Regions from separate parts of the Sphingomonas sp. ID0503 genome, predicted to be linked through region 2. Evidence: predicted binding sites of a transcription regulator. Region 2 holds the regulator's gene; the other holds the start of a gene.
The links. Region 2 encodes LexA, which represses DNA repair genes until DNA is damaged. Its sites were predicted from a motif close to GTTCCNCNCTTGTTCT; they were not measured.

Region 1: radA (DNA repair protein RadA) is a predicted target of LexA. The motif match lies at 2,192-2,207, and genes of this name have one in related genera.

What each region holds. Positions count from the first base shown of each region.
Region 1 covers NZ_JBLZUR010000002.1:1,560,630-1,565,744, forward strand. The annotation lists gene ACM608_RS08620 (thiolase family protein) at 1-28, opposite strand, end outside; gene ACM608_RS08625 (hypothetical protein) at 151-282, shown strand; gene ACM608_RS08630 (CvpA family protein) at 262-795, opposite strand; gene radA (DNA repair protein RadA) at 805-2,178, opposite strand; gene ACM608_RS08640 (Hsp20 family protein) at 2,385-2,858, shown strand; gene ACM608_RS08645 (Smr/MutS family protein) at 2,918-3,478, opposite strand; gene ACM608_RS08650 (murein transglycosylase A) at 3,453-4,685, opposite strand; gene ACM608_RS08655 (Tim44/TimA family putative adaptor protein) at 4,691-5,115, opposite strand, start outside.
Region 2 covers NZ_JBLZUR010000002.1:1,819,581-1,824,695, forward strand. The annotation lists gene ACM608_RS09830 (anthranilate synthase component II) at 1-332, shown strand, start outside; gene trpD (anthranilate phosphoribosyltransferase) at 329-1,330, shown strand; gene trpC (indole-3-glycerol phosphate synthase TrpC) at 1,327-2,109, shown strand; gene lexA (transcriptional repressor LexA) at 2,193-2,879, shown strand; partial or broken gene ACM608_RS09850 (ComEC/Rec2 family competence protein) at 3,412-5,115, opposite strand, start outside; gene gltX (glutamate--tRNA ligase) at 5,048-5,115, shown strand, end outside.

The DNA.
Region 1 (5,115 bases), 260 kb from region 2:
ATGCCACCACGATCGATTCACCGGCCATCACGATCTTCCTTCATCTCGAATCAGTTGTGCCACAGATGGGCATATTTGCGCCGAAAACCAATCCTTCGGACCTTGCGGCGGCCGCGTTCGTTGAAGGCGCGGTAATCGAAGGAGGGCGTCATGCCAGGACCCGACCCGCGCGAAACCGTTGACGAACACGATATGGAGTTGCCCGTCGGCAATACGTCGACGGAAGAAGAGGCTGAGAAGATCGAGGATGAAGGCGAGCCTTCAGGCGCCAACTTCGCCTGACGAGGCTTTCCGCTCCCCACTCCGCCGTCGCGCCTCGACGAAATCGACGATGGCGCGGCTGCTGGCGCGCAGGAGCGGATATGTGCGGGATGTCGCCAGCCATTCGGGCCGATCTGCTTGCGCGCCGTAGACCGTGTCGTACGCCAAGTTGAACAGCAGGTAGCCGAGGCTCGCGACGATCAGCCCCTTCACCGCGCCGAAGCCGAAACCGAGGAAGCGGTCCACCGGCCCGAGCACCGACCGCTTCGCCGTTCCGCCGATCGATGACGCGGCGACCTTGCCAAGGATCCAGACCACACCCCCGATCAGGGCGAAGGCCGCGACACTCGCCCCACCCGCGCTGCCGATCGGGCCGGCGAGCAGCGCGCTGACCGGCGCATGTCCGAGCTTCAGAGCGAAGATGATCGCGATCCAGGTGAGGATCGACAGCACCTCGCTGGTGAACCCACGCAGCGCACCGAAGACACCCAATCCGCCGACAAGCAGAATGACGATGATGTCGAGCGCGGTCATGCCAGCTGGCTAGCCACGCCCCAGCAGATGGTCAACGAGCGCGACGAGCGTGGCGAAGCCCGACGCGCGCATCCCCTTCCCCGCCGCCTTGGCCGACGCGGGCAGCAGTGCGCGCTCGAAACCGAGCTTGCCTGCCTCCTTTAGGCGCAGCTCGGCATGGGCGACCGGGCGGATTTCGCCGGAAAGCGCGACCTCTCCGAAAGCCACGCAGTCGGTCGGCACTGGACGCTCGGCGAGCGCCGAGACGAGGGCAGTCGCCACCGCCAGGTCCGCCGCAGGATCGGAAATCCGGTATCCGCCGGCGACGTTCAGATAGACCTCGGCCGAGGAGAAGCTGAGGCCGCAGCGCGCCTCCAGAACGGCGAGGATCATCGCCAGCCGTCCGCTGTCCCAGCCGACGACCGCCCGTCGGGGCGTGGCACCGCTCGCCAGGCGCACGGTGAGCGCCTGGATTTCGACCAGCACGGGCCGCGTGCCCTCCAGCGCCGGGAAGACGGTCGCCCCCGCCACGCTTTCGTCGCGGCTGGTCAGGAACAAAGCCGACGGGTTGGTCACCTCCCCCAGCCCGCCCTCGGCCATCGCAAAGACGCCGATCTCATCGGTGCCGCCGAAGCGGTTCTTGATCGCGCGAAGGATGCGATACTGGTGGCTGCGCTCCCCTTCGAAGGCGAGCACGGTGTCGACCATATGTTCGAGCACGCGCGGGCCAGCGATCGACCCGTCCTTGGTGACATGGCCCACGAGGACAAGCGCCGTCCCGCGTTCCTTGGCGAAGCGGATCAGCTCCTGAGACGAGGCGCGGACCTGGCTGACGGTGCCGGGCGCGCCTTCGATCAGGTCCGAGTGCATGGTCTGGATCGAGTCGATGACGAGCAGCGCGGGCGGAGGCCCCGCCTCCAAGGTCGTCAGGATGTCGCGCACCGAAGTCGCCGCCGCCAGCTGGACGGGCGCCTTCCCCAGGCCGAGCCGCCGCGCGCGCAACCGCACCTGATCGGCGGCCTCCTCGCCGGAGATATAGGCGACCGGCAAACCGCGATTCGCCAGCTTCGCCGCGGCCTGAAGGAGGAGCGTCGACTTGCCGATGCCCGGATCGCCACCGATCAGCGTCGCCGATCCCGCGACAAAGCCGCCGCCCAGCGCGCGGTCGAACTCGGCAATGCCGGTCGGGAGGCGTGCGGGCAGCTCGACCTCGGCATCAAGGGCCACTAGTGACACCGACTGGCCGCCGCTGCGCAGGTGATGCTTCTGCGCGAACGGGGTCAGGAGCACGCCCGCCTCCTCAACCATCGTGTTCCATTCGGCACAGTCGGCACATTGCCCCTGCCACCGATGCGAGACCCCGCCGCAGGCCTGGCAGACATAGCGTTTTTGAGCCTTGGCCATGTCGCACTCCGAGTGAACAGAGAGGGAACATAGCTGAGAGCCTGGAAAAAGCAATCTGACGTAGTTCGGATGACCATACCCTTGAAACTGCCTGTACTATTCCCATCTTTCCGCGTGCCAGGGTCAGTCGCTTCGGGGCTGGCCGGCACGGTCCGGCGGATGTCCGCGGGCCGCAAACAACCTCATTCGCTGAAAGGGTTTGAGCTATGCGTACTTTGGATTTTGCCCCCCTCCTCCGCTCCTCCATCGGGTTCGAGAACCTGAACCGCTTGGTCGATTTCGCGACGCGTGGCGAGGGCGACGCCTATCCCCCGTACAACATTGAGAAGCTGAATGACGGCGAGTACCGCATCTCCATGGCGGTGGCCGGCTTCTCGCAGGACGAGATCGACGTCACGGTGCAGGACAACGTCCTGATCGTCACCGGACAGGGCGCCGACGAGACCGACACGGGCGAGCGTCAGTTCCTCCACCGTGGGATCGCGAAGCGCGCGTTCGAGCGTCGCTTCCAGCTTGCCGACGTCATCAAGGTGACGGGTGCCAGCTACGAGCACGGCCTGCTCAACATCGCGCTGGTCCGCGAGGTGCCGGAGCACAAGAAGCCCCGCAAGATCGAGATCGGCGGCAGTGCCCATGTGCAGCCCGCTGCGATTGAGGGCGAGGTTCGTCAGGCCGCGTAAGCATTACGCCTGACGAATGCTGAGGGGCCGGCCTGCGCCAAGCGGGCCGGCCCTTTTTGTCATCTTCGCCGCCTCAGCACGATGTAGAGCGCCCCCTGCCCGCCGTGGCGCGGATGGGCGTTGCGCACGGCGGCGATCCGGGACGCGTATGCAGAGCCGGCCAACCAGTCGCCCACCGCCGCGCGGATCGCGCCGCGTCGCGGGCCGAGCGCGTCATGACGCTCGACCGGCGGCTTGCCGGTTACCAATAGGATCAGCCGCGCCTCTTCAGCGACAGCGCGCGACAGGCTGGACTCCAGAAGCGCGTGAGCGCTGGCGAGGGTGTGGCCGTGGAGGTCGATCGAAATATCAGGGGCGACGAGACCGCGTGAGAGCCGGCGGTCCCAGGAGGCATCGAGAGTCTCGCCCGGCTTGGCGATCTTCCCACTCGTGCCTAGGGATGGCGAGGTACGCGTGACGACAACTGGCGTTTGCTGCCCGTCCCTCGACTTCGCTCGGGACGAACGAACTTCTGTCGTAACGGACGGTGCCAACGCCACCCGCTTCACAAGCGGGCGAACGCTGTCGGTCACGCGGCGCCAGAGCGCCTGTTCGTCAGGATCGAGCCGTCGCCCCGCCATGAGCCGCCCCCGCGCCGGTCAGCCGCTCCGCCGCCGCCTTCGGGAGCAGGATGTAGGCCTGGCCTCGGCCCGACATGCCCCCGGCAAGCACCCGCGCGTAGGTGCCCGCACCCCAGAAGGTGTCGAAGCGGTTCGCGCCCTTGATCGCACCGCCGGTATCCTGCGCGACCCACAGGCCTGTCGCCTCCACGCGGTCTACAGCGAGCCAAACGGGAGCGCCGAGCGGCACGAACTTCGGATCGACGGCACAGCTGACGCGGCCCGCCACCGGCTGGTTCATCGCGCCCAGCGGCCCGGCGCCGGTCAGCACCTTGAAGAACACGAAGCTTTTATTCTCGTTCATCAGCGCGCGGCCCTGTTCGGGGTTGGCGCGCAGCCAGGCCATGATGCCCTGCATCGATTGCGCCTGCCCCGGCTGGAACAGGCCGCGCTTCTTCATCAGCGAACCGATGCCGACATATTCGCGGCCGTTCTGCCCATCATAGCCGATCCGCATGATCGAGCCATCGGCGAGCCTGAGCCGGCCCGAGCCCTGGATCTGCAGGAAGAAGAACTCGATCGGATCGGCGGCATAGCCGATCTCCAGCTTCTTGCCCTTGAGCGCGCCCTCGTCGATCGCCTTGCGATCGGGATAGGGGATGAGCTTGCCGTCTTTTACCTTGCCGCGAATCCTGCGGCCCTTGAGGTCGGGCGAGAACTGGCCAAGATCGGCCTCGATCAGGTCGTCGGGACGCGCGTAGACCGGCGTGTCATAGCCGGGTGCCTTCTCCTTCGATCCGGCTATCTCCGGCTCGTAATAGCCGGTGGCGAAGGCCCTGCCCTCACCCACGACGACCGGGCGGAAGTGGCTGGAGAAGAAGGCGGGAGCGTCGCCGTCGGGCCAGGCCTTGGCCGCGCTGCAAACCGAATCCCAGTCGCCGCGCCGGGTCAGGCCGCTACTGTCCTCGCGCCGCATCAAGGCCGGGCAGGTCAGGCGAAACGCGCGGAGCGCGGGGGCGGCGCGGATCGGCTCGAGGTCGAAGCTGGCAAGCGAGGGGCCGGCCTTGACGCCGAGCGCTACGGCGGTCGTCGGCGGCGCGATCGGCTTGGGCGGCGTGACGGCGACAGGCGGCGGCGCGGGAGCGACCGCCACGGTCGGCGGCGGGACCGCTCGCCCCACGCAACCGGCAAGCAGAAGCGCGGCAAAGGCGGCCGCGACGCTACGCATCGAGGTCACGCCGCCTCGTCGGTCTCGGTCAGGATCCAGTTCGGGTCGGCAGCGCGGATGTTGCGGCTGAACGTCCACACGTCATCGGTGACGACGGCGTCGCTCAAGGAGCCAGCGACGACCTCGCCCTCCGCATTACGCGTGACGGCGGCAATGTCGGCCTTGAAGCGGACGGTGACATGCGCGGTCTGGCCATCGAGCTCGGCACGCTCGATCTGCGCGCGCTCGATCGAGATCAGCCGGTTCTCCAGAACCAGCCCGGCTTCCTTGCGACCGGCGATGGCCTCACGGAACGCGCTCGCCACCTCGGCATCGGCGAGTTGCGCGAGCTCCTTCTCATCGCCCTTCCAGAAGGCTGCGAGGATCATGCCGTAGGCGGAACGCGCACCTTCCAGGAAGGCGGCGGGATTGAACGTCGGATCGGCGGCGG
Region 2 (5,115 bases):
AGCACTTCGGCGGACGCGTCGTGCGCGCGGCCCAGCTGATGCACGGCAAGACCTGCCCGGTCGAACATGATGGCACGGGGGTCTTCAAGGGCCTGCCCACGCCGTTTACTGCCACCCGCTATCACTCGCTGATCGTGGCGGAGGAAGATCTGCCTCCGTCGCTCCTCGTCAACGCGCGCGCGCCGGACCGCACCGTGATGGGCTTCCGCCATGCAAGCCTGCCGATCCACGGCGTCCAGTTCCACCCGGAAAGCATCGCCACCGAACATGGTCACGACCTGATCGCCAACTTCCTGCGTGAGGCGGGCGTGAAGGTGCTGGAGCGGGCGTGACCACGATCACCCTCCTTCCCGACCCGTCATCGCCACTCGACGGTGCGACGGCGGAGGCGGCGTTTGCCGACATCCTCGACGGCAAGGTCGAGGCGGAGGTGATCGCGCCCTTCCTCGTCACCATGGCGGAGCGCGACGAGACCAGCATCGAGATCGCCGCCGCCGCGCGCGCGCTGCGCGCCCGCATGATCCGCGCGGCCGCTCCCGCCAACGCAATCGACGTCTGCGGCACCGGCGGTGACGGCGCGCACAGCCTCAACATCTCGACGGCGGTGGCGCTGGTCGTCGCGGCCTGCGGCGTACCGGTCGCCAAGCACGGCAACCGCGCCGCCTCCTCAAAGGCCGGGGCTGCGGACACGCTGGAGGCGCTCGGTCTCGATCTCGATCGCGCCGCAGAGACGGCGGAGGAGAGCCTGGCCGACCTCGGCATCGCCTTCTTCTTCGCGCAGAAGTACCACCCGGCGCTCGGTCGCCTTGCGACGGTCCGCAAGGCAATCGGGCGGCGGACGATCCTCAACCTGCTCGGTCCGCTCTGCAATCCCGCAGGGGTGCGCCGCCAGTTGATTGGGGTGGCTCGGGTCGATTACCTCGAAACGATGGCCGAGGCACTCGAGCTGCTCGGCAGCGATGCCGCGATGGTGGTCGCGGGCGAGGAGAACCTCGACGAGTTATCGATCGCGGGGCCGAGCCGCGCCGTGACGTTGTCGGCGAACGGCCTCGCCTCCAGCAAGGTCACGCCGGAGGATGCCGGGCTGCCCGACCATCCCCTCGACGCCATCAGGGGTGGTGACGCCGCCTACAACGCCGCCGCGCTGCGCCGCTTGCTGGAGGGTGAGCTTGGGCCCTATCGCGATGCCGTGCTGCTCAATGCCGCTGCCGCTCTGAAGGTGGCCGGTGAAGTCTACGGGCTTCGCGACGGAGCCGAAGAAGCCGCCGAGGCCATCGACAAGGGGCTGGCCAAGGCGCTGCTCGACTGCTGGATCGACTTTAGCCGATGACCTCTAACCGTTTACAAGCGATCCTTCAGACCAAGTATGAAGAAGTGGCCGTGCGCAGGCCGCAGGGCCTTTCGCACTGGCCTGCTCCTTCACCGCCGCGCGGCTTCCAGCAGGCGCTACGCACGAAAGTCGAGACCCTTGGGACCGGGCTGATTGCAGAGATCAAGAAAGCATCGCCTTCTAAGGGGTTAATCCGAGGGGATTTTGACCCGCCTGCCCACGCCCGCGCTTACGAGGCCGGTGGTGCCGCCTGTCTGTCGATCCTCACCGACGAGCCGTATTTCCAGGGGAGCGCCGATTACCTGATCGCCGCGCGTGCCGCCTGCGGGCTCCCCTGCCTGCGCAAGGACTTCATGGTCGATCCGTGGCAGGTGGCGGAGGCGCGGGCCATGGGTGCGGACGCGATCCTGATCATCGTCGCGGCGCTCGACGACGGGCAGATGGCGGAGATCGAGGCGGCGGCGATCGAACTCGACATGGACGTGCTGGTCGAGGTCCACGACGCCGCCGAGATGGCGCGCGCCGCCGGCCTGCGGTCGCGCCTGATCGGCGTCAACAACCGCGACCTTCGCGACTTCACCGTCGACATCGGCCGCACCATCGATCTCGCCGCGCTTGCGCCCGAAGGCAGCCTGATCGTCGCCGAGAGCGGCCTTGGCAGCCGCGCCGATCTCGACCGGCTGGCCGAATATGGCGTGCGTGCCTGCCTGGTGGGCGAGAGCCTGATGCGGCAGGCGGATGTCCGGACCGCGACCGAGCGCCTGTTGACCGGCGACTGAGTTCGCCCCAAGCGAATGTTGTTGACAGCATCGCGGAACATTCACTACCTGTTCCACATTCGTTCCCGAGTGAGGGCACCGACATGCTGACGCGCAAGCAACACGACCTCCTCTGCTTCATCAGCGACCGTCTGGCGGAGAGCGGAGTGTCGCCTTCGTTCGAGGAGATGAAAGAGGCGCTGGACTTGAAGTCTAAATCCGGCGTGCACCGCCTGATCAGCGCGCTTGAGGAGCGCAACTTCATCCGCCGCCTGCCGAACCGCGCCCGCGCGCTGGAAATTCTTCGGCTGCCTGAGGGAGTTCCGGCGAAGAAGGCGGCACCTGCGGCCGCGAACACCAACACGCCGGTGAAGAGCGAAGTGCCGGTGACACCGCCGGTTGCGGCCAACGACGTGATCGAGATTCCGCTGCACGGGCGTATCGCGGCCGGCATGCCGATCGAGGCGCTGGAGGGGCAAAGCTCACTCTCCGTTCCCGCCGCCCTCCTGGGCCCCGGTGAGCATTACGCCCTCGAAGTTTCCGGAGATTCGATGGTGGAGGCCGGCATTCTCGACGGCGACTATGCGCTCATCCGCCGCGTCGATAGTGCGAGGGAGGGCGAGATCGTCGTCGCTCTCGTCGATGACGCCGAGGCCACGCTCAAGTATTTCCGCCGTGAGGGGCAGATGGTGCGCCTCGATCCGGCGAACCGCGCCTATGATCCGCAACGCTACGCCCCAGCGCAGGTGCGGATCCAGGGCCGGCTGGCCGGGCTGTTGCGGCGGTATTGAGCCGGACCGCGCGCCAGGGGTGATCGTCGCGCGGCAGACGTGCTGCCGTTACGCGGACACGGTCGAAGTCTATGGCCAGGCCGCCGGTCTCCGCGAGGAGCGTTCGGTCGGCCTTAATCCATCTTGGGCGGCAGCTGCGCGGCAGTCGCCGGTCGCTAACGGCAATGTCGGCCATCGCGCAGGCTCGATTGGTTTGGCGGATCGGCGCGAACTGGTCGCTGCGGCTCGCCAGGACCGTCCAGCTTCGCCCACCCCGCGCGACGCGCGCCATGCAGAAGTCGCGGGTGCAGCGGGCGTTGGGGAGCATTTCGAGATCGAGAAGGGCTTCGTCGCTGCCGGCAATTTCGGCGAGCGTGTCGCGGGTGTAGTCTCGGGCACGGGGCCGAAGCAGGGCGAAGCGTCCATCGGATGTCCGCAGCGCCAAGTGCTGACCGTCACCCGTGACGAGGAGGTCCGGCGCAGGAGTCATGAGAGCCATTGCTACTCCGATCAGCGCCGGTGCCAGGCCCCATAGGCGCAGGCGTGTGCGCCACAGCGCAAGCCACAGCCCGCCCGCCACCATCAGAGCGAAAGCGGCAGGCGGCATCGACGGGAGAGCGGCGACCGCGCCCGGTGCGTCGCCGGCGGCACGGGCGATGGCGAGCAGCGCCTCGATTGCCAATCCGGTCGCCCACCATAACGGCGCGCCGAGGCCGATGATGTCGAGCAGCAGCGCCACCGCCTCCAGAGGCATGATGACGAAGGTGCTGAGGGGGATGGCGACGATGTTCGCGAAAGCGCCGTAGAGGCCAGCCTTATGGAAGTGGAACAAAGCGATCGGGGCGAGCGCCGCTTCGATGAGGAGACCGGTGGCGATCAGTCCGCCGAGCGCGCGCAGGAGCCGCCATCCCCTACCCTCTTCCCGGCGCGCGAGCAGGCGGCGGGTGAGCGGGAGTTCGTGGAGCGCCACGATCGCGGTCGCGGCGGTGAAGCTCATCTGGAAACTGGGACCGGCCAGCGCCTCCGGCCAGAAGACGAGAACGAGCAGCGCGCCCGTCGCCACCAGCCGCAGGGTGATCGCCTGCCGCCCAAGCGCAAGGCCGCCGAGGACGAGGAGTGCGGCGATGCACGACCGGACTGTCGGCACCTCGCCGCCGCTGAGCAGCGTGTAGCCGATCGCGGCGACGGCCCCCGCTCCGCCCGCAATGAGCGGCAGCGGCCAGTGCAGCGCAAGACGTGGGCTAAGCGCGAGGAGACGCATCGTCAGCAGGATCGCCGCGCCGACAACGGCGGTGACATGCAGACCGCTGATTGACAGAAGGTGCGCGAGACCGCTGCGCCGCATCGCCTCGGCATCCGCGTCCGCAATCGCGCCTTCGTCTCCGGTCACGAAGGCGGTAGCGATGCCGCCGGGCGAGCCGGGCAGTTGCGCCTCGATGTGGCGGGAAAGCTGCGCCCGCCATTGCGGCAGGCGGGAAAGGCCGAATGGCGGCTCACCCTTTGCCGTGATCGTAACAGGGGCAAAGGCCCGACCGGTCGCGCCGATGCCGTCGAACCAGGCAACGCGGGCGAAGTCATATGCGCCCGGCAGAACCGGCTCACCTGGCGGCATCAGGCGGGCGCGGAGCGACAATGTATCGCCGATGCTAAGGCCGGCAGGCACATCCTCCTCTGCCACATTCACACGGGCGCGGGCGGGTGGACCGCCCGCCGTGAGCGGTGTGGCGATCGTCAGGCGAATGAGGCCGCGTGCCGGCAGGCCTTCGACGCGCTCGACCGGACCGGACAGCGTCACGACACGGGGACGATCGAGGCGCGGAGCGGCGACCCGCTCCGCCTTGGCCCAAATCGCGAGGCAGCCCAGAACGGCCGCGAGTGCGCCTATGAGGATAGCGCGCGAGAAGCGGCCACCATGGCCCGAAGCACCGGCGGCTACGCCGATCGCGCCTGCGATGGCGAGGAACCCGATCCAGCCGTCCTGTGTCGGAACCGCGAACCAGGCCGCGATGCCTGCGCCAAAAGCGACCGGTAGCCAAAGCGGCAGATGGTCCCGCTCCGCCTCCAACACGGCTTCAATCCGCGCGTCGGCCCGTACCGGCGACGTGGTTTGAAGCAGGCGGAGGGCTATGCTAGGGGCCGTGCCGATTTCCTGGGCCTTCGGATGATTTCGGGGCCGATCCTTGGAGAATATGCGCTTGAGCGCAAGCACCCCGGCAGCGGCGGCCACCCCGGTCGTCACGCGCTTCGCCCCCTCCCC